DNA from 2 places in the Glaciimonas sp. OK215 genome. Region 2 is predicted to be linked to the other one. Evidence: predicted binding sites of a transcription regulator. Region 2 holds the regulator's gene; the other holds the start of a gene.

Region 1 (6,046 bases), 1.6 Mb from region 2:
TTCTGATGCTTAACACAAGCGATACCCTGACGGATTTCCTTGCGCTGAACGCCAGCAACATAACCCAGCATACCCTGGTCACCGAAGTACTCTTTTGCCAGGTTGTCAGTAGACAATGCAGCAGTGTGATAAGTCGGCAGAGTAATCAGGTGATGGAAAATACCGGCTTCACGCGCTGAATCAGCTTGGAAAGTGCGGATTTTTTCATCTGCGGCAATCGCCAATTCAGTTGCGTCGTATTCAACACTCATCAGTGCAGCGCGATCGTAGGCAGAAACGTCTTTGCCTTCGCTTTTCATAGTGTCGAAAATTTGCTGACGGAAGTTCAGTGTCCAGTTGAATGACGGACTGTTGTTGTAAACCAGCTTGGCATTTGGAATGACTTTACGAATCGCATTGACCATACCGCCGATCTGAGCAATGTGTGGCTTCTCGGTTTCGATCCAAAGTAAATCTGCACCGTTTTGCAGAGATGTAATGCAATCCAATACGCAGCGCTCTTCACCAGTACCAGCGCGGAACTGGAACAAGTTGCTGGGCAAACGCTTAGGACGAAGAAGCTTGCCGTCGCGCTTGATGACAACATCACCGTTGCTCATGGAGTCAGTAGAAACTTCTTCAACGTCCAGGAAGGAGTTGTATTGATCGCCCAAATCGCCTGGCTCACGCGTTACCGCGATTTGCTTAGTCAAGCCTGCACCCAATGAGTCGGTACGCGCAACGATTACACCGTCGTCTATACCCAGCTCAAGGAACGCGTAACGTACAGCACGGATCTTCGCGAGGAAGTCTTCGTGAGGAACAGTTACTTTACCGTCTTGATGGCCGCACTGCTTTTCATCAGAAACCTGGTTTTCGATCTGGATACAGCATGCACCCGCTTCAATCATCTGCTTAGCCATCAGGTAGGTCGCTTCAGCATTCCCGAAACCGGCATCGATATCAGCAATGATTGGCACTACGTGGGTGATGTGGTTGTCAATTTTGTCCTGGATCGCTTGCTTGGCAGCGCCTTCTGCACCGTCTAATTGGCGGAACAAGCCGCCCAACTCGCGTGCATCAGCTTGACGCAAGAAAGTGTAAAGCTCTCTGATCAGGTCGGCAACAGCAGTCTTCTCGTGCATAGACTGGTCGGGCAACGGGCCGAACTCAGAGCGCAGCGCAGCAATCATCCAGCCGGACAGGTACAGATAGCGACGGTCGGTGCTATTGAAGTGCTTCTTGATAGAAATCATCTTCTGTTGACCGATAAAACCGTGCCAGCAACCCAAAGACTGGGTGTACCTGGACGAGTCGGCGTCGTAGTTCGCCATGTCATCGCGCATGATCTTGGCTGTGTACCTGGCGATATCCAGACCGGTTTTGAATCTGTTCTGGGCGCGCATACGTGCAGCGGACTCAGGATTAATCGCGTTCCAGGCACTACCTTCTTTGTCTTTCAGGCCGGCAATGGCTTTGATGTCGTCTTGATACTGTGACATGTGTATATCCTAAATAATAAAGCTAGATTGAAAAAACGTTTTGAGTGTCGGCACATCTGTTTACTCGCGTACGAAAAACAGGGTGGTGAAACCGAAGAAAAACTGCATGGAAGAATAATAGCCGGTTTTTTTAATATCAGCCATGTCTTATATAAGACATATGACTTAAATTAATATGTTTATTTTCAATGACTTAGATATAATATCTTGCTATGTGAAATGCATTTTCAAAAAAATGGAATGAGTTTTCAGATTTTCTTTGCATCCACATCCCACAATGTGGAATTAACTTTTCGCATCGTGGAAAAATGACAGTTCCGGCAAAAAAAAGTCATCAAGCTAAAACAGATTTCCGGTAACCGAAGTCTGACTGTGAATTACTGAGATTTTGACTCGCCTTGGCTCGTTTTGGCCTCTGGAATTTTGGGCTGACGATAGACACAATTGATGTAAGCGGTAAGCCATAGGCGTTGTATTCAGCGGGCCGCAGGGGAGGCCTTGCAGGCGTGGTGCCGCGAAACAGGCATATTCGCCCATCATCTGACTAGCTGGAAAACCGCTTTTTGCGCAGGAGCTAAAGTGCCCGGGTCGGGTGCCCGCGAAACGTTCGACTTACCTCAAAATGCAGAGCTGATTTTATCGAGCGAATTTTGCGCCAATCAGGCCTACGTTATCCGCGATCTGCATCTCGGTATGCAATGTCATCTGGAGATGACGCCAGAGTTGGTGCGCAAATGTGCAGCAAAAGGTGCTTCCGAGGTTGAAAGAGAAATCTCTGCAAATGGAAGCGCGGCGGTACAGCCGGTCGAACAGATGCTCAAGGACCTTGATGCGAGGACCTGCAATATCAACGCGACCATGCGTCGCCTGTATGACCGGTGGACGATCGGACTCAGGCGATGAGGCGAACCACAAATGCCTTTGCAAGTCCATTGCAGCAAGACAGAAGTCACTCGCGTTGATGTCATTACGGTGCATGTCAGTTCGGCGTTGCGGCGATCACTTGCGCAACCGCGTCAACGACCGCATTCACGTTGTCTGCGTTCAGGCCGGCAACGCACATGCGTCCGGAGCGCAGCAGGTAAACCCCGTATTGATCGCGCAAACGATCGACCTGCCCGGCACTCAGGCCGGTATAGCTGAACATGCCGCGCTGGGTCAGAAAACGCGAGATGTCGCGCTGCCCTACTTTGGGCAGCAAGCCCGCATGGATCGTCGTTCGCATCGTTTGAATACGCTCGCGCATCCCGGCCAGTTCGTCGGCCCAGGACTGGCGCAACTGCGGTGAATTCAACACGCTCGCGATGATGCGCGCACCGTGGGTCGGCGGGTTGCTGTAGTTGGCGCGCACCGTGCACATCAGTTGACCGAGCACGCGCGCAGCCTCCTCCGCGGTGGCGCACACCACGCTCAGGCCACCGCAGCGCTCGCCGTACAGCGAAAAGTTTTTGGAGAAGGAATTGGCGACGACGCAGCTCACTCCAGCATCAGTCAGCGCACGAACGGCAAATGCGTCTTCCTCGATGCCGTCGCCGAAGCCCTGATAAGCCATATCGACAAAGGCGATCAGATCGCGTTCCAGCAGCACCGGAATGAGCGCAGTCCATTGCGCCCGGCTCAGGTCGACACCGGTCGGGTTGTGGCAACAGGCATGCAGTAATACCACGCTGCGTGGCGACAGCTGCGACAGCGCGGCCAGCATGTCGTCGAAGCGCAAGCCGCCGGTCTGTGCATCGTAGTATGGATAAGTGTTGACTTTGAAACCGGAGCCTTCGAAGACCACGCGGTGGTTCTCCCAACTCGGATCGCTGATCCATACCTGCGAATCCGGGAAGTAGCGCCTGAGGAAATCGCTTCCCACTTTCAATGCGCCGGAGCCGCCGATACTTTGCAGCGTCGCGATGCGCTTGTCTAATAGCGCCAGGCAGCTAACGCCGAATACCAGTTCCTGCAGCGCTTTGCGGTAGTCTGCGGCCCCTGCCATGGGCAGATAAGGGCGCGGTCCGCCATTCGCCAGCAGGACGGATTCGGCCTCGCGCACCGCGTCCATCACGGGCAACTTGCCCGCGTCGTCGAAATAGATGCCGATGCTGAGATTGATTTTATTGGGGCGGGGATCGCTCTGAAAACTTTCGTTCAGGGTCAGAATTGGGTCGCCGGGATAGGCGTCAACATGGTCGAACATGATGCTTCCTTTGTGAAATGTGATGAATCGTATTAATGTGCGCCTCTTGCACCTACTCGCCATTCCGGTTTGTCGATCGCGTTGATCTTGAGCCGATCCAGGGAAAACTGACGCAAATGCTTGAACACGTTCTGGTTGATCGCCATGGTCACCTGCGTCACCAGCAGATCCGCGCCGTAGTGGCTGCATTCCCGTTTGAGCACGCTCGGCCTGCTGCTGGCGGATTGCTCCCCCAGAACACACCGGAATACATCTTCCAGCGTGACGGCAACGGGCGCGCAAGCGAGCATCCACGCATCCTGCCGGCTTTCATGCGGCTGTACCAGCGCCGCGCGCTGCAGGTCCTTGCATAGTTTCCGTAACGCAGCCGCGGGGCGGCAGGTGTCGCCTTCGAGTTCCGCAATGCTGACAGGCCGCGGTGCTCGTGACACCAGGCAGCCCAAAATTTCCGTGGCGGCGAGGAAACGATCGTGCAGTGCGCCGTCGCACAGGATGTAATGATCCATCAGGGTTTATTGTAGAAAAGTTGGATGACGATCTTGTCTCGCTATGACAGAGCAGACGCTCCTCAGAGCAGCTTACTTCATTATACGAACCGGCACTCGCTCCTCGAGCCAGGAGCCAAGTGAAATCAACACATCTTCGCGCGCCTTTGATGCAACAAACTGCACGCCAATCGGCAGCCGAAATCCTGCGGGCCAAATGGGATAGGAAAGTGCAGGGGCGTGAGTCAGGTTGAATGCCGGGGTGTAAGGATTCCAAGACATCCAGTCGTCGCTCTTCCAGCCAGACGGAACGTTCTTGCCAGCCTCGAATGCCGGGATGGGCATCGTCGGTAGCATCAGGACGTCCACATCGTCAAAGAGAGCTCCTAGCTTGACAGAGTGCTCATCGCGCGCCCGCAGTGCACTAAGTACCTCTTGTAATCCTGAGTGCTGCGCTTTCTCAACGAATCGCAGAAGACCTTGATCGATCTGGCTCCGGTCTTTCTCAGGTACATTTTTGATGGTGGCGACGCAACCCATTCGATATAAGAACTCACCTGTCTTCGATGCCGCTTTGACGTCGTATGCAACTTCTGGTACTGAAAATCCCCCTTGCCTGAGGATGCTCAGCATTTCGCTCATGCCTTGCTTGACCGAATCGTCACTATCATTCCATTGTTCCGGGGTTAACAAGCCGATCTTCAGCTTTTGGGGCGTAGAACCTGGCGCATTCAGCGCTCCCATCCCCACCGAGCTCCAGTCCTGCCCGGTAGGGCCCGCAATGACGCTCAACACTTCAGACAGATCGGTCATGCTTGCAGCAATAGGACCTGTGTGCACTACGTTAAAGAAGGTACTGGGAAATGGCGTTAAAGGAATACGACCGAACGTCGGTTTCAATCCGATAGTTCCGGTAAATGCTGCGGGGATCCGGACAGATCCACCGGCGTCGCTACCAATGGAGACGCGGACCACACCTGCCGCCACTGCGGCAGCGCAGCCTCCGCTGCTTCCGCCCGGCGTCAGTCGCGCATCCACTGGATTCGACGTAATGCCAAAACCCGGGCTATCCGTGACGCCTTTCCAGTTAAACTCTGGCGCACGTGTCTTGCCAATAAAAACGACTCCAGCTTCAATCAGCCTCGAAACGAACACCGCATTATCGCTGGCGGGAAGCGGAGAGCTCAACAGGGAGCCGCGGCGAATTGGCCATCCTGCGACGGAGGCAAACTCTTTGACAGTGATGGGCATCCCATCCAACAAGCTATTTGACCGTCCTGCTTTCCAACGCTTCGCCGATTGTTCTGCGTCGAACAAAGCACGGTCTCGATCAATGAGCGCAAAAGCATTGAACTTCCGGTTCACCTCCTCAGCATGATTCAATGCTGAGAGCGCGACATCTACGGGCGAGATCTCGCCGCTTGCATACTTTTCCCTTAAAGCGGCATACGATTGTCTGTGTAGCATTCCTGTTCCAATTCATAGATGGGCCATTTTCAATTCCGGATCGGCATGGTGCTGCTGCTCGTCCATAACCAGTCCCGAACCGCTTTTACGCGGCGTGCGGGAAGCTGGTTATATGAATATCGGACGCCTTTCGTTTGCTGATGTTGAATTACTTGACAACAGCGATTTGAACGCGTGCGCCACCTTTGTAGGTATACAGCGTCAGTGCGCCGTCTTTGATATCACCTTTGGCATCAAAAGCGATCAGGCCGGTCACGCCTTTGTAATGGACCTTGGCCAGTTCAGGCAGATACTTCGCCGGATCAGCCGAGTTTGCCTTCTGCATGGCGGCCACCATCGCATTGACGGAATCGTACACGTACGGTGCGTACTCTAATGGATCCACGTTGAATTTTTTCTTGTATGCGATCTTGAAATTCTCCACGCTC
Region 2 (13,685 bases):
GCCCATGTTCATTCCGGCACGCTGGGCTGGGTCGGCTTCATCACGATGGGCTCGATGTATTACCTGATTCCCCGTTTGTCGGGCAAAAAAGAGATGTGGAGTACGAGTTTGATCGAGACCCATTTTTGGGTGGCGACGATCGGTATCGTGCTGTACATCACCTCGATGTGGATCGCCGGGGTGATGCAGGGCTTGATGTGGCGGGCAGTCAACCCGGACGGGACGCTGACATACACCTTCGTCGAAGGCGTCAAGGCGACCTTTCCCTACTACGTGATCCGCTTCAGCGGCGGCTTGCTGTACCTCTCCGGCATGCTGCTGATGGCCTACAACACGTTCATGACAATGCGTGACGGGGTCGCAGTCGAGGCACGTATTCCCTCGCTGTTACCCACACCCGCTTGATACCAGGAGTCAACCATGAAATTTTCCCATGAGTGGATCGAAAAGAATCCCTGGCTCCTGATTGCGCTGGTGCTGCTGGTCGTGAGCGTCGGCGGCCTGGTTGAAATCGTGCCGCTGTTCTTTCAGAAATCGACAACCGAGCCGATCACAGGGCTCAAGCCATACTCTCCATTGCGGCTGGTCGGACGCGACATTTACATTCGCGAAGGCTGCTATGGCTGTCATTCGCAAATGATTCGTCCGTTCCGTGCCGAGACCGAGCGCTACGGACATTATTCAGTGGCAGGCGAATTTGTCTATGACCGCCCGTTCCAGTGGGGGTCGAAGCGGACTGGCCCGGATCTGGCCCGGGTTGGCGGACGCTATAGCGACGAGTGGCATCGCACCCACCTGAATAACCCGCGCGATGTGGTGCCGGAATCGAATATGCCGGGCTATCCGTGGCTCGCCGCCACGCCACTGGTTGCGGAGGATGTGCTGCCAAAAATGCGCGCGCTGAAGCGGCTGGGTGTGCCGTATTCGGAAGAAGAAATCAGGCAGGCGCCAGGTACCCTGGCTGGCAAAACCGAGCAGGATGCATTGATCGCCTTCCTGCAAGGACTCGGTACTTTGATCAAGACAAGGAACTGATCATGGCAATCGACAATACCTTTACCCAGGCCAGCATCGTCATGACGGTGATCAGCCTGGCGACATTTCTTGGCATTCTCTGGTGGACGTATGGCATCAAGCGCAGCGGCGATTTCGATGCCGCCGCACGGTTACCGTTCGACGATGACGATGATGCTGTCGTAGCGCAGGGCACGGAGGATCATCATGGCTGATTTCACAAGTGGTTTCTGGAGCATCTATATCACCGTATTGACGCTACTCAGCATTTTCGGATGCGGCGTACTGCTGTGGTCGCAGTCGCACCACAAGGTCAGGTTGCCGGCAGAATCAGGCGCTCCCGGTGCAATACGCGCTCAAACCGAAACGACCGGCCATGTCTGGGATGACGATCTGACCGAGTTGAACACGCCGATGCCGCGCTGGTGGATGTGGCTGTTTTACATCACCATCGTGTTCGCCCTAGGGTATCTGGTGCTGTACCCGGGGCTCGGCACCTACGCCGGCAAGCTGGGCTGGAAGTCGAGCGGCGCCTACCAGGAAGAGTTGAAAAAGGCGGATAGCCAATACGGCCCGCTGTTCGCCAGGTATTTGCAGCAGGATCTGAAGGTAGTGGCGGCCGACCCGCAGGCGCATGCGATCGGTGAGCGTCTGTTCCTGACTTATTGCGCGCAATGCCACGGTTCGGATGCGCGCGGCGGCAAAGGTTTCCCGAACCTGACTGACAAGGACTGGCTGTATGGCGGTGACCCGAACGTGATCCAGACCACGATCCTGTACGGGCGCCACGGCCAGATGCCGTCCATGGCGGCGGCGCTCGGCTCGGACAAGGATGTCGAAAATGTCGCGCACTATGTATTGAGTTTGTCGGAGTCGCCGGCTTCCGATCCTATCAGGGCAGCATTTGGCAAAGCCAAATTCGGCAGCTGCGCCGGATGCCACGGCGCGGATGGGCACGGCAATCAGGCAATGGGCGCTCCGAATCTGAGCGACAAGATATGGTTATATGGCGGTAGCGCGGAAACCATCATGGAAACCATCCGCAAAGGCCGCGATAACACGATGCCTGCATTCAAGGACTTTCTGGGCGAGGCGAAAGTCCATGTGCTGGCAGCCTATGTATGGAGTCTATCGAATGAAACATCGGATTTCGACCAGAAATGATTCGCCCTCATCCGGCTTTATTGTGAGTTCCAATGCATAACGTCGCTCCTCAGGAGTCTGTCATCAAGATGTACGCCGCGCGCACGCAGATTTACCCGCGCGAGGCGAAGGGCCGCTATGCGATCTGGCGCTGGGTATGCGTGTGGCTGACGCAACTGGTGTTCTATGGCTTGCCATGGCTGAACTGGAACGGCCGCCAGGCCGTGCTGTTCGACCTGGGCGCGCGCAAGTTTTACATTTTCGGGGTCGTCTTGTGGCCGCAGGATTTCATCTATCTTGCGGTGCTGCTGATCATCTGTGCGTATGCCCTGTTTCTGGTGACCGCCCTGGCTGGGCGGGTCTGGTGCGGATTCGCCTGTCCGCAAACGGTGTATACAGAAGTATTCATGTGGATCGAGCGCAAGATCGAGGGGCCGCGCAGCGCACGCATGCGGCTCGACCAGCAGCCGTGGTCGGTTGAACGGCTCTCAAAGAAAACCGCCAAGCATGTGCTGTGGGGAGCGCTTGCACTCTGGACCGGATGCACCTTCGTCGGCTACTTCACACCGCTGCAAACCTTGTTGCGCGAGGCGCACAACGTCGCGCTGGGGCCGTGGGAATGGTTCTGGATTCTGTTCTACGCGTTGGCAACCTACGGCAACGCGGGGTGGATGCGCGAGCAGGTCTGCAAATACATGTGTCCGTATGCGCGCTTCCAGAGTTCGATGTTCGACAAGGACACGCTGATCATCACCTACGATCAGGAACGCGGCGAGCCGCGTGGCGCGCGTGGGAAGAAACAGGATGCCGCAGCCAGGTCGCAGGGCGATTGCATCGACTGCTCGATGTGCGTGCAGGTTTGCCCCACCGGCATCGATATCCGGCAAGGCTTGCAGTATGAGTGCATCGGTTGCGCCGCTTGCGTCGATGCCTGCAATCTGGTCATGACGAAGATCGCTGCACCGCCAGGGTTGATTCGCTATTCGACCGAGCATGCGATCAGCGGGCACCTGTCGCTGCAAGAGATGCGGCAGCGCGTGCTGCGTCCGCGGGTGATGATCTATAGCGGCATACTGCTGCTGATCGTAACGGCCTTCTTTGGCACGCTGATCATGCGTACCCCGCTCAAGCTCGATGTCATTCGCGACCGCGGTGCAATGGGGCGGGAAGTGGAAGACGGCATGATCGAGAACGTGTACCGGCTGCAGATCATGAACACGGCGGAAACCTCGCACCGTTACAAGATTGCCGTCTCGGGGCTCAAGTCGATTGCGCTGGCCACGCCGGATGAAGTGGAACTGGAGGGCGCCAGCTCGCGCGCGGTGCCGGTGCGTGTGCGGGTCGATCACAGCAACGGCAAACCCGGCTCAAACAAAATCGTGTTCGAACTGAAGGCGCTGGATGATGCGCGCCTGCAGGTGCAAGAGAATGCCGTATTTTTCGTGCCGAAATAGGTCCCAAGGAGAAAATCATGCATACCGCTTCCCCGTTAATCGATCGACTACACACTGCGCGGCCTTGGTACACCCAGGCGTGGCCATGGCTTCTGATGCTGGGCCCGGCCGTGGTCGTCGTGGCGGCCACGTATACCGGCTGGCTGGCATTTTCGCGACAGGACGCGCTGGTAGTGGGCGACTATTACAAGCAGGGACTGGCCATCAATCAGGATTTGCAGCGCGATCGTGTGGCGACCGGTATGGGATTGTCGTTGAATGCTCGTTACGACGCTGCCAGCGGGAAGCTGAACGGCACGCTGCGGAGCTTCGGTACGCCCATTGCCAGGAAAATCCTGCTCCATCTGGCGCATCCGACCCAGCCGGAAAAGGACCTCCAGCTCGCAGCACAACCCAATCCGCACGGCGATTTCAGCGTCGGATTACCGATGCTGGAAAGGGCCCGCTGGGAGATCTTGGTTGAGGGGGAACGGCGCGACTGGCGTTTGAGCGGCTCCTGGAACTGGCCGCAGCAGCAGATGATCGCCCTCAAGGCCGATTTACCGCCCGCCGAATGAAAGAGGGGAGACCATGTTGCGATACGTGATGAATATACTTTGGCCGTCTTTTCTGGTGGCGATGGTCGCAGAAGGCTGTTTTTTTTCGCTCTTCGATCCGGCGGATTTGTTACGTCTCGGCGGCCAACATGCTCTGCCGCCGATAGCCGGCTACACGATCGGCTTTTTCTTCTTCTGGAGTTTTTGTTCGCTGGCGAGCATGCTGACGCATTACCTGTTCAGCGTGCCGGACGAGCGCGGCCCGCCGTTCTGAAGTGGAAGCGTTACATCGGGCTGCAGTTTTCCGTGCCGGCCGCCAGCGCTCTTAACATCGCCGGATCGAGCAGTTGCAGCTCACGCTTATCGACTTTGAGCCAGCCCTGCTTCTTGAACCGGGACAGCAACCGGCTAATGCTCTCGATGGTCAGTCCCAGATAATTGCCGATGTCCTCGCGCGACATCCGCAACTGGAAACTGGTGGACGAATAACCGCGCGCCGCATAGCGCGATGACAGATTCACCAGAAAAGCCGCAAAGCGCTGTTCCGCGCGCATATTTCCCAGTAGTAGCATCACATTCTGCTCGCGCGTGATTTCCTGGCTCATGATTCTGTGAAAATGACGCAGCAGCATCGGGATGTGGCCGAACAGCTCTTCCAGGCGCGAGAACGGAATCTCACAGACCTCGCTATCCTCCAGCGCAACCGCGTCGCATTGGTGCCGGTCGCCGCTGATCGCATCCATGCCCAGCAATTCGCCAGCCATCTGGAAACCGGTGACCTGTTGCTCGCCGCTAGGATTGATCTGATAAGTCTTGAAATGCCCAAACCGGATGGCATACAGATTTGTGAACGGGTCATCCATTCGGTACAGGCCCTCGTCTCGCAAGATGCGACGGCGGCGTCCGACAACCTGGTCGAGCCGGTTGATGTCCGCATCGTCCAGCCCCATGGGAAGGCATAAGTGGTGCAAGCTGCAATTGGCGCAACTTGCCTTTAATGCACCGACATTCAAGGCTGGCGACGCGGTATAGGAAAGCGGCTGGCTCATAGTGGTAATTGTTGTGATTATTCAACATTGTAGTGATGGCTAAGGCGAATGTACTCTAAATGCGGAATACATACAAACGCAGCGCAACGCCGCTGCCCACGCATTGCGTGCCATTTGATCCATGTCAAAAAGTCCTGAGGAGAACAGGCATAGGATCTTCTCATCGGATTCTTTTCCCGCACCTGAGGACATCATGTTCAAGACCATATTGTTGGCGACCGACGGCTCCGATCTGTCGGACAAGACTGTTCAGGCGGCAGTCGAATTTGCCAAGAGCAACGGCAGCAAGATCATCGGCTTGTCGGTTGCCGAAATCTATTCCTATTTCCCGGTCTCGACGATGGGCGGCGCTGAAGATCTGCGTTTGCTGACAGATGCGGTCGAGCAGCAAGCGGAAGAAAATGTGCAAAAAATCGCGGATCTGGCGAAGCAAGCCGACGTGGCGTGCGAAGTCTATTGTCCAAAGGGCTGGTGCGCTCAGGAAATCGTCAAGACCGCCGAGCAGCACCACTGCGATGTGATTTTCATGGCGTCGCATGGCAGAAAGGGCGTGAGTAAATTGCTGTTGGGCAGCGAGACACAGAAGGTCCTGGCTTATTCCCGCATTCCTGTGATCGTGTACAAGGCATCGGCCTGACCGCTGGTGATGCATCGATTCAAGCGCGATCATTAGGCTCGACCAAAGCAGGAGCGTTCAGATGTCCTACAAAATCATTCTGGTGCATGTCGACAAGTCGGCGCATCTTGACTTGCGGATTGAAGTCGCCGCAAAAATGGCGTTACATGAAAATGCCCACCTCATCGGCGTTGCTGTCACAGGGCTATCCCGATCACTGCACCGGCCGCTACTTTCCGGCCGGGACGGCAGCAATCTGGCGTCCTATAAAGCCGACTATCTGGACACGCTGCGGCAGCGTGCGCACGCCGCGCTCGAGAAATTTGACACGCTGGTGCGCGCAATCGGCGTGACTTCTTATGAAAAGCGGCTGATCGATGACGAGGCCGCGGCTGCCATCAGCATGCTGGGCCTGTATGTCGATCTGATCGTTCTCGGCCAGAGCGACACCGACGATCAATCCCTGACTGCGAAGGTCGATTTTCCGGAATACGTGACACTTAACGCCGAATGCCCGGTCTTGATTGTCCCTTCTGCCGGGCCGGTCTCCTGCATTGGCGGGCGGGTGCTGATTGCATGGAATGGGAGCATGGCGGCTTCGCGCGCAGTCAGGAGTGCCATGCCATTGCTAAAACAGGCGAACCAGGTTCAACTCGCCATCGTCAATCCTGCCTCTGGTCCGGATCCGCAATGTGAAGAGTCGGGCGCCGAGATGGCCGCTTATCTGGCTCGCCACCACATCACGGTTGAACTGGTTCGGCGCACGGTCGCAGACGATGCCGGGCACACGCTGCTGGCGCTCGCGGCCGACCTGTCTGCCGACGTGATCGTGATGGGCTGCGTTGCGCATCAGCGCTGGCGGGGGATGTTGCTCGGCGGCGCCACCCGTGTGGTGCTGGAAGAGGCCGCCGTAGCGGTGTTGATGTCGCATTAAGGCCGTGGCGGCCACGTCAATGAGGTGTCGATACTGCAGTTGGCAATCCCGTGCGGATCGGCATCGCCCGTGTCGGCGCGGCAACAGAGGCAGTGCGCACAGACATCATCATGCAGGTTTTCAGGAGAATTGCGATGCGTACCATGAAAGCAGCAGTGTTCCTCCGTCCGGGCAAGATCGCGCTCGAGGAAAAGCCCGTACCGGTTGCCGGTCCCGGCGAGGCGGTAATCAAAATAACCACCACCACGATCTGCGGCACCGATGTGCATATCCTCAAGGGGGAATATCCGGTTGAGGCGGGGCGCACTATCGGTCATGAGCCGGTGGGAGTGATCGAAGAATTGGGCGCGGGCGTGAGTGGATATTCGGTCGGACAACGGGTGATCGTCGGTGCGATTACCCCGTGCGGACAATGCCATCCTTGTCTCGACGGTCATCAGTCCCAATGCGGCGGCAAGGCGGCCGGCGGCTGGCGCTTCGGCAACACGATAGACGGCTCTCAGGCGGAATACCTGCTGGTGCCGCACGCGATGTCGAATCTCGAACCGATTCCGGACGGACTCACGGATGAGCAGGTGTTGATGTGCCCTGACATCATGAGTACCGGTTTCGGCGGGGCGGAAAGCGGGGAGATAAAGATCGGTGACACGGTCGTGATTTTTGCACAGGGGCCGATCGGTTTGTGTGCAACAGCGGGGGCAAAATTAAAAGGCGCAAGCCTGATCATCGCGGTTGACGGCGTGAGTGCGCGCCTTGAAGTGGCGAAAAAGCTGGGTGCCGATGTCACGATCGACTATACGAAGACCGATCCGCTGACCGAGATCATGCGTCTGACCAACGGGCGCGGCGTCGATGTTGCAATCGAAGCGTTGGGTACGCAACAGACGTTTGAAAGTTGTCTGCGCGCTCTCAAGCCAGGTGGCACGCTCTCCAGCCTTGGCGTGTATTCCGGCAAGATTTCCTTGCCGCTGGATGCCTTTGCCGCTGGTCTGGGCGATCACAAGATCGTCACCACCCTGTGCCCCGGCGGGAAAGAACGCATGCGCCGGCTGCTGAATGTGGTGGCGTCGGGCCGGGCGGATTTGCAGGCAATGGTCACGCATCGCTTTAAACTGGATCAGATCGAACAGGCATATGAATTATTTGCCAACCAGCGCGATGGCGTGTTGAAGGTCGCGATTACACCGTGATGCTGTAATATGCGCCCATCAAAAAAATGCATTTCGAGGATCCATGGGCGTATTTCAAAAACCGATAGTCATGCTGGATTTCGAGACCACCGGGCTGAGTCCTGCAATGGGTGATCGCATCACGGAAGTCGCAGCCCTCAGGATCGTTGAAGGCGAAATCGTCGAGCGCTTCGTTTCGCTGGTGAATTGCGGGGTGCGGATACCTTCTTTCATTACCCATCTGACCGGTATTTCGCAAGCGATGGTCGATAGCGCGCCGCCAGTCGCTGAGGTTGTCCCGGAATTGCTGCGATTTATCGGCGGCGACGCGTTGGCCGCCCACAACGCCAGTTTTGACGCCAAGTTTTTATTGGCGGAAAGTGCGCGTCTGGATGTGCAGCCGCGCTATAGCGCACTGATTTGCTCGTTGAAATTATCGCGTCGTGTGTTCCCGGGCATGCCGAGCTACAAGCTTGGATCGCTGGCCACCGCATTGCGGATACCATTTCACGGCACGGCGCATAGAGCGGAAGCGGATGCCGAAGTATCGGCGAACTTACTGTTACACGTCGCCCGTAGCCTGGCGCATACCTACCGCGTGCCATCTATCCACCCGGATTTGCTGGTATCGCTGAATCAGCTGAGCGCCGCCAAAGTCCCCGACTTCCTGGCGCGGCAGCTGGGCAAGCAGGTCTAGTTGGCGTAGCGGCTTTCTTGCGTTTACAGCTCGGAGATAAAGCGCATCTTGAAGCTGCGGCCTTTGATATTGCCATTGCTCAGGCGAGAAAAGGCGTGCTTGGCCATGCGTCTTTCCAGCGCGACATAGGTCATGAATTCGAATACGCTGATTTTGCCGACCTGCTCTTTGGTCAGCTCCGCATCGCCGGTCAGCGCGCCCAACAGATCACCCGGACGCAGCTTGTCTTTCTTGCCGCCCATGATGCATAGCGTCACCATAGGCGCTTGCAGCGGACCGCCTTCAGCCGGTTCCAGCTCGGCCAGATCGAACCAGCTAACCGGTCCGTTCTGGTAGTCCTCGATCAGCTTCACCCATTTTTTTTCATTCGGCGCACACAGGCTCAGCGCCAGCCCCTTGTCGTGACCGCGCCCGGTACGGCCGATGCGGTGGATATGGACTTCGGTGTCTTTCGACACATCGACGTTAATGACCGCGCCCAGGGTCTGGATATCCAGGCCGCGTGCGGCGACGTCAGTGGCGACCAGCACCGAGCAACTCTGGTTGGCGAATTGCACCAGGATTTCATCCCGCTCGCGTTGTTCCAGTTCACCGTATAACGCGAGTGCGCTAAACCCCTGGTCGCGCAATTCAGCCGCCAATTCGCGGCAATGGATTTTGGTGTTGCAGAAGGCGATGGTCGAGACCGGTCTGTAGTGGTTCAGCAGTTGTGCCACGGCGGCATTCCGGCCGTCGTAGCTGACTTCGTAAAAACGTTGTTCGATCTGGCCGGCATCGTGCTGCGCCTCGACTTTTACTTCGACCGGCTGGCGTAAAAATTCGGCACTGGCCTTACGTATGTCGTCCGGATAGGTTGCCGAAAACAGCAGCGTCTGACGGCGCGTCGGGCAAGCGCTGACGATGCCTGAGATTTCTTCGTAAAACCCCATGTCGACCATGCGGTCGGCTTCGTCCAGCACCAGCGTTTGCACCGTTCCCAGGTTGATGCTGCCACGGCCGATGTGATCGCGTATCCGTCCCGGCGTGCCGACAATAATATGCGCGCCGTGCTCCAGTGAGCCAATCTGCGGCCCCATCGGTGAACCGCCGCATAGCGTCAGGATTTTGACGTTATCCGCAAAACGCGCCAGCCGGCGCAATTCTTTCGCCACCTGGTCGGCCAGTTCACGCGTCGGGCACAACACCAGCGCCTGAATCGCGAAGTAGGTCGGGTTCAGTTTATGCAGGATGCCGATGCCGAAAGCGGCGGTTTTGCCGCTGCCGGTTTTAGCCTGGGCGATCAAATCACGCCGCTCCAGAATCACCGGCAGGCTCTGCGCCTGTATGGTCGTCATCTTGTGATAGCCAAGGCTGTCGAGATTACTCAATAGCGCTGGCGACAAGGGGAGATTGGAGAAGGAGGAGGTAGTCACAATGATGTTAGCCGGCAGAAAGGGGGAGCGAAGTCTAACAGGCGCGCCGGGTTAGGGCCAGATTTGATGTGGATTTGATGGTGTTCCGATATTCATCTGACATCTAAGTGATGTTTGTCGATGCGTTGGCGGGGAAATTGGCGGAAAGCGGGAGCCGTGGCTGGCCCCCGCCGTGTTCCTGAGCGGGCCTGTTTCAGCCTGTATTTTTATGTTCGATATTTTCGATAGTATATGTGAAAATTTTCCGTTTTTCTTTTGCCCTATTGGCGTCCATACTATGTTTCAAGGATGAGTTTCAGGCAATCAGTCGTTATGCCAGCATCCATTACCTATCGAAATTATCGTATATAACCTGACTGGAAACGGAAAACATCATGCTGCAAATTCGCAAAAGTACTGATCGCGGCGTCGCCAACCATGGCTGGCTGCAATCCAATCACACCTTTTCATTTGGTCACTATCACGATCCGGAGCACACCGGCTTCGGTCCGCTGTTGGTGATCAATGAAGACCGGGTTACCCCTGGTCAGGGTTTCGGCACGCATGGCCATCGTGACATGGAAATTATTTCCTACGTCCTCGACGGCGCTCTGGAGCATAAGGACAGCATGGGTACCGGCTCGGTATTGCACTACGGCGATGTACAGCGCATGAGTGCCGGCACCGGCGTGCGTCATAGCGAATTCAACAGCTCGCCGACGGAGCCTCTGCATTTCCTGCAAATCTGGATCGAACCGAACGTCAAAGGCATTCCGCCAGGCTATGAAGAGAAACACTTCACGCCAGCGTCCAAGCAAGGCCAGCTGCGGCTGATCGCCTCGTCGGATGGTCGCGACGGTTCGGTATTGATCCATCAGGATGCCAGCATTTATGCCGCGCTTCTGAACGGTGACGATCAGGTTGCGCACACATGGACTGCCGGCCGCAGCGGTTACCTGCACGTGATACGCGGGACGATTACGGTCAATGGTACGGTGTTATCGACCGGCGACGCGCTGAAACTGCGCGATGAACCTTTAGTCACCCTCGGCAATGCTGACAACGCGGAAGTATTGCTATTTGATTTGCCCTACTAATCAATCCATCAGGAATCAGCATGAACAACTTTTCCAAATTATCTTATCCAATCGCCCGGGCCTTTCTAGGCGCTTTGTTTTTTATTTCCGGGATCTACAAAATCATCGGTTTCAGCTACGTCGCCGGCTGGATGGCAAGCACCGGCGTGCCGATGGCCAGCGCATTGCTGGCCATCACCATCGTGATTGAAATCGGCGGCGGCCTGATGCTGATTACTGGCTGGAAGGCCAAGTACGCAGCGCTCGTCGTCGGTTTGTTTCTGATTCCGGTGACCTTGGTATTCCATGCTTTCTGGAGCGCCGATGCTGCGTCGTATCAAAACCAGCTGACCCAGTTTCTGAAAAACCTGGCGATCCTGGGTGGCATGTTGCTGGTGTTCGGCCACGAGTTCAGTCGGGAGTTAAGCCGAGAAGCAGCCGGCAGCGACAAATAACCCAGCACTTATCTGCATATTTGGATCTTCCCCGCCCGGCGCCGACGCTGCAATCAAGGTCGGCGCCAGGGATTTACCCCACTTTTAGAAAGCACTTTCATCATGACCACGATTCTTCACCTGAACAGCAGCATCCGTAACAGCGGCTCGATTTCCCGTCAGCTGACCTCGGAATTCCTTGCGAAATGGAAACTCGCGCAACCTGGCGACGTCATTGTCGAGCGCGATCTGGCGGCAAATCCTGTACCGCATTTGACCGAACAAATGATGGGTGCATTTTTCACGCCGGAAGCCCAGCGTTCCCCTGAACAGGCGGAAACGGTAAAATTGTCGGATCAGTTGGTGGAAGAATTGCTGAGCGCCGATGTCGTCGTGATCGGCGCGCCGATGTACAATTTCTCAATTAGCTCGACTTTGAAGGCCTGGATCGACCACGTTGCGCGTGCCGGTCTGACTTTCAAGTACACCGAAACCGGTCCGGTCGGGCTGGTTCAGGGTAAAAAAGTCGTTGTATTTACTTCCCGCGGCGGTGTTTACAGCCACGGTGCAGCCAAGGCCATGGATTTCCATGAGACCTATCTGCGTGCAGTATTGGGCTTTATCGGCCTAAGCGATATCGACTTCATTCATACTGAAGGAATGGCAATGGGCGAAGAGGCGGTAGCCAGCGCGATTTCTCATTCTCGTAGTACGATGACTGAATTAATTCCAGCCTGAATTATTTAATTTGTTGGCAAGGCACGCCATTTTCCCGATGGCGTGCCTTTTATATTGAAGTAACGCATCTATCTCATGAGCACCTACATCACACCAAGTAACGCCGCAGCTGCCCAAATCCACGAAAAGCTGGAGTACGTGACATCCTGCGAACTGCCGACTCCCTGGGCAACATTCCAGCTCCATGCCTTTATCGATCATCCGTCCGGTAAAGAACATTTGGCGCTGGTACTGGGTGATGTGACCGATGGTTCGCCGGTATTGGCACGCATCCATTCGGAATGCCTGACCGGCGATGCGCTATTTAGCCAGCGTTGCGATTGCGGCGCGCAACTGGAAGGCGCGCTCCAGCAAATTGCGGCCGAAGGACGCGGCGCCGTGCTGTATTTGCGCCAGGAGGGCCGCGGAATCGGCCTGCTCAACAAGATACGGGCTTACCGGATTCAGGATTCCGGTGCCGATACCGTCGAGGCCAATCAACAACTCGGCTTTGCCGACGATTTGCGCCACTACGGCATGTGCCAGCCCATGCTAGCCCATCTGGGCATCAAGGCGCTGCGCCTGATGACCAACAATCCGCGCAAGATGGCCGCACTGAAAAAAATGGGCGTGCCGGTGATAGAGCGGATCCCTTTGATCCTGAATAGAAATCCTTTTAATACGCGCTATCTGGATACCAAGGCCGCCAAACTCGGACACATGTTGCCGAATGAGGGGGCCGATCATCAAGACGACACTGATCGCTAAATGTCAGGTGCGATTGCGGCGTAATGACCAGGGAGATATCGATGAAAAATGTGAGTCCTGACGGCGTTCAGGAAACTGCTGCTGAAGCGCTGCCTCTTTATCTGGAAGATATCGTCGTGGGCCAACAGTTTACATCGTCAGAATTGCAGGTAAATGCCGACGACATCAAACGTTTTGCCCGGCAGTTCGATCCGCAGCCGTTTCATCTGGATGAGGTTGCTGCGCAAAACACTTTTTTCGGCGGGCTCGCCGCCAGTGGCTGGCATACCGCGGCTATTACGATGCGGTTGCTCGTGGAGAGTGGCATGCCGTTGGCTGGTGGCATCATCGGTGCCGGCGGGGAAATTACCTGGCCCAAGCCTACCCGCCCCGGCGATGTGCTGCACGTTGCCAGTGAAGTGGTTGCCGTCACGCCATCGCGATCACGACCTGATCGCGGCATGATACAAGTGCGCTGCCAGACGTTTAACCAGAACGGCGAGGCGGTTCAGGTGCTGCTGGCAAAACTTGTCATATGGAGCAGGGCGCAAGTAGGTGTAGCCGGCTAAAGCTTATTTATCCCCAAAAAAATGCCCACTCAGCTACGAATGGGCAAAATGACAAGATATTGCAGGTTGGCACGCCCGACGCGACAACCTGCGTTACCCGGATACCGCTTAGAACGTGTGGCTGATGCCTGAATAGAAC

Evidence for each region. The regulator FNR, encoded in region 2, switches genes on or off when oxygen is low (the NO sensors DNR and NnrR bind a similar motif). The targets are predictions, from matches to a motif close to TTGATNNNNATCAA.
Region 1: AC3CHX_RS19440 (isocitrate lyase) is a predicted target of FNR. The motif match lies at 1,642-1,655, and genes of this name have one in related genera.

What each region holds. Positions count from the first base shown of each region.
Region 1 is NZ_CM173544.1:4,217,712-4,223,757, forward strand. It holds gene AC3CHX_RS19440 (isocitrate lyase) at 1-1,481, opposite strand, end outside; gene AC3CHX_RS19445 (hypothetical protein) at 1,980-2,384, shown strand; gene AC3CHX_RS19450 (amino acid aminotransferase) at 2,461-3,666, opposite strand; gene AC3CHX_RS19455 (Rrf2 family transcriptional regulator) at 3,699-4,172, opposite strand; gene AC3CHX_RS19460 (amidase family protein) at 4,245-5,618, opposite strand; gene AC3CHX_RS19465 (branched-chain amino acid ABC transporter substrate-binding protein) at 5,767-6,046, opposite strand, start outside.
Region 2 is NZ_CM173544.1:2,597,105-2,610,789, reverse strand. It holds gene ccoN (cytochrome-c oxidase, cbb3-type subunit I) at 1-405, shown strand, start outside; gene ccoO (cytochrome-c oxidase, cbb3-type subunit II) at 421-1,035, shown strand; gene AC3CHX_RS11780 (cbb3-type cytochrome oxidase subunit 3) at 1,038-1,229, shown strand; gene ccoP (cytochrome-c oxidase, cbb3-type subunit III) at 1,222-2,178, shown strand; gene ccoG (cytochrome c oxidase accessory protein CcoG) at 2,211-3,611, shown strand; gene AC3CHX_RS11765 (FixH family protein) at 3,629-4,168, shown strand; gene AC3CHX_RS11760 (hypothetical protein) at 4,197-4,421, shown strand; gene fnr (fumarate/nitrate reduction transcriptional regulator Fnr) at 4,432-5,196, opposite strand; gene AC3CHX_RS11750 (universal stress protein) at 5,390-5,833, shown strand; gene AC3CHX_RS11745 (universal stress protein) at 5,895-6,746, shown strand; gene AC3CHX_RS11740 (NAD(P)-dependent alcohol dehydrogenase) at 6,881-7,936, shown strand; gene AC3CHX_RS11735 (3'-5' exonuclease) at 7,980-8,612, shown strand; gene dbpA (ATP-dependent RNA helicase DbpA) at 8,636-10,024, opposite strand; gene AC3CHX_RS11725 (pirin family protein) at 10,399-11,100, shown strand; gene AC3CHX_RS11720 (DoxX family protein) at 11,121-11,534, shown strand; gene AC3CHX_RS11715 (FMN-dependent NADH-azoreductase) at 11,637-12,251, shown strand; gene ribA (GTP cyclohydrolase II) at 12,327-12,998, shown strand; gene AC3CHX_RS11705 (MaoC family dehydratase) at 13,040-13,546, shown strand; gene AC3CHX_RS11700 (porin) at 13,655-13,685, opposite strand, start outside.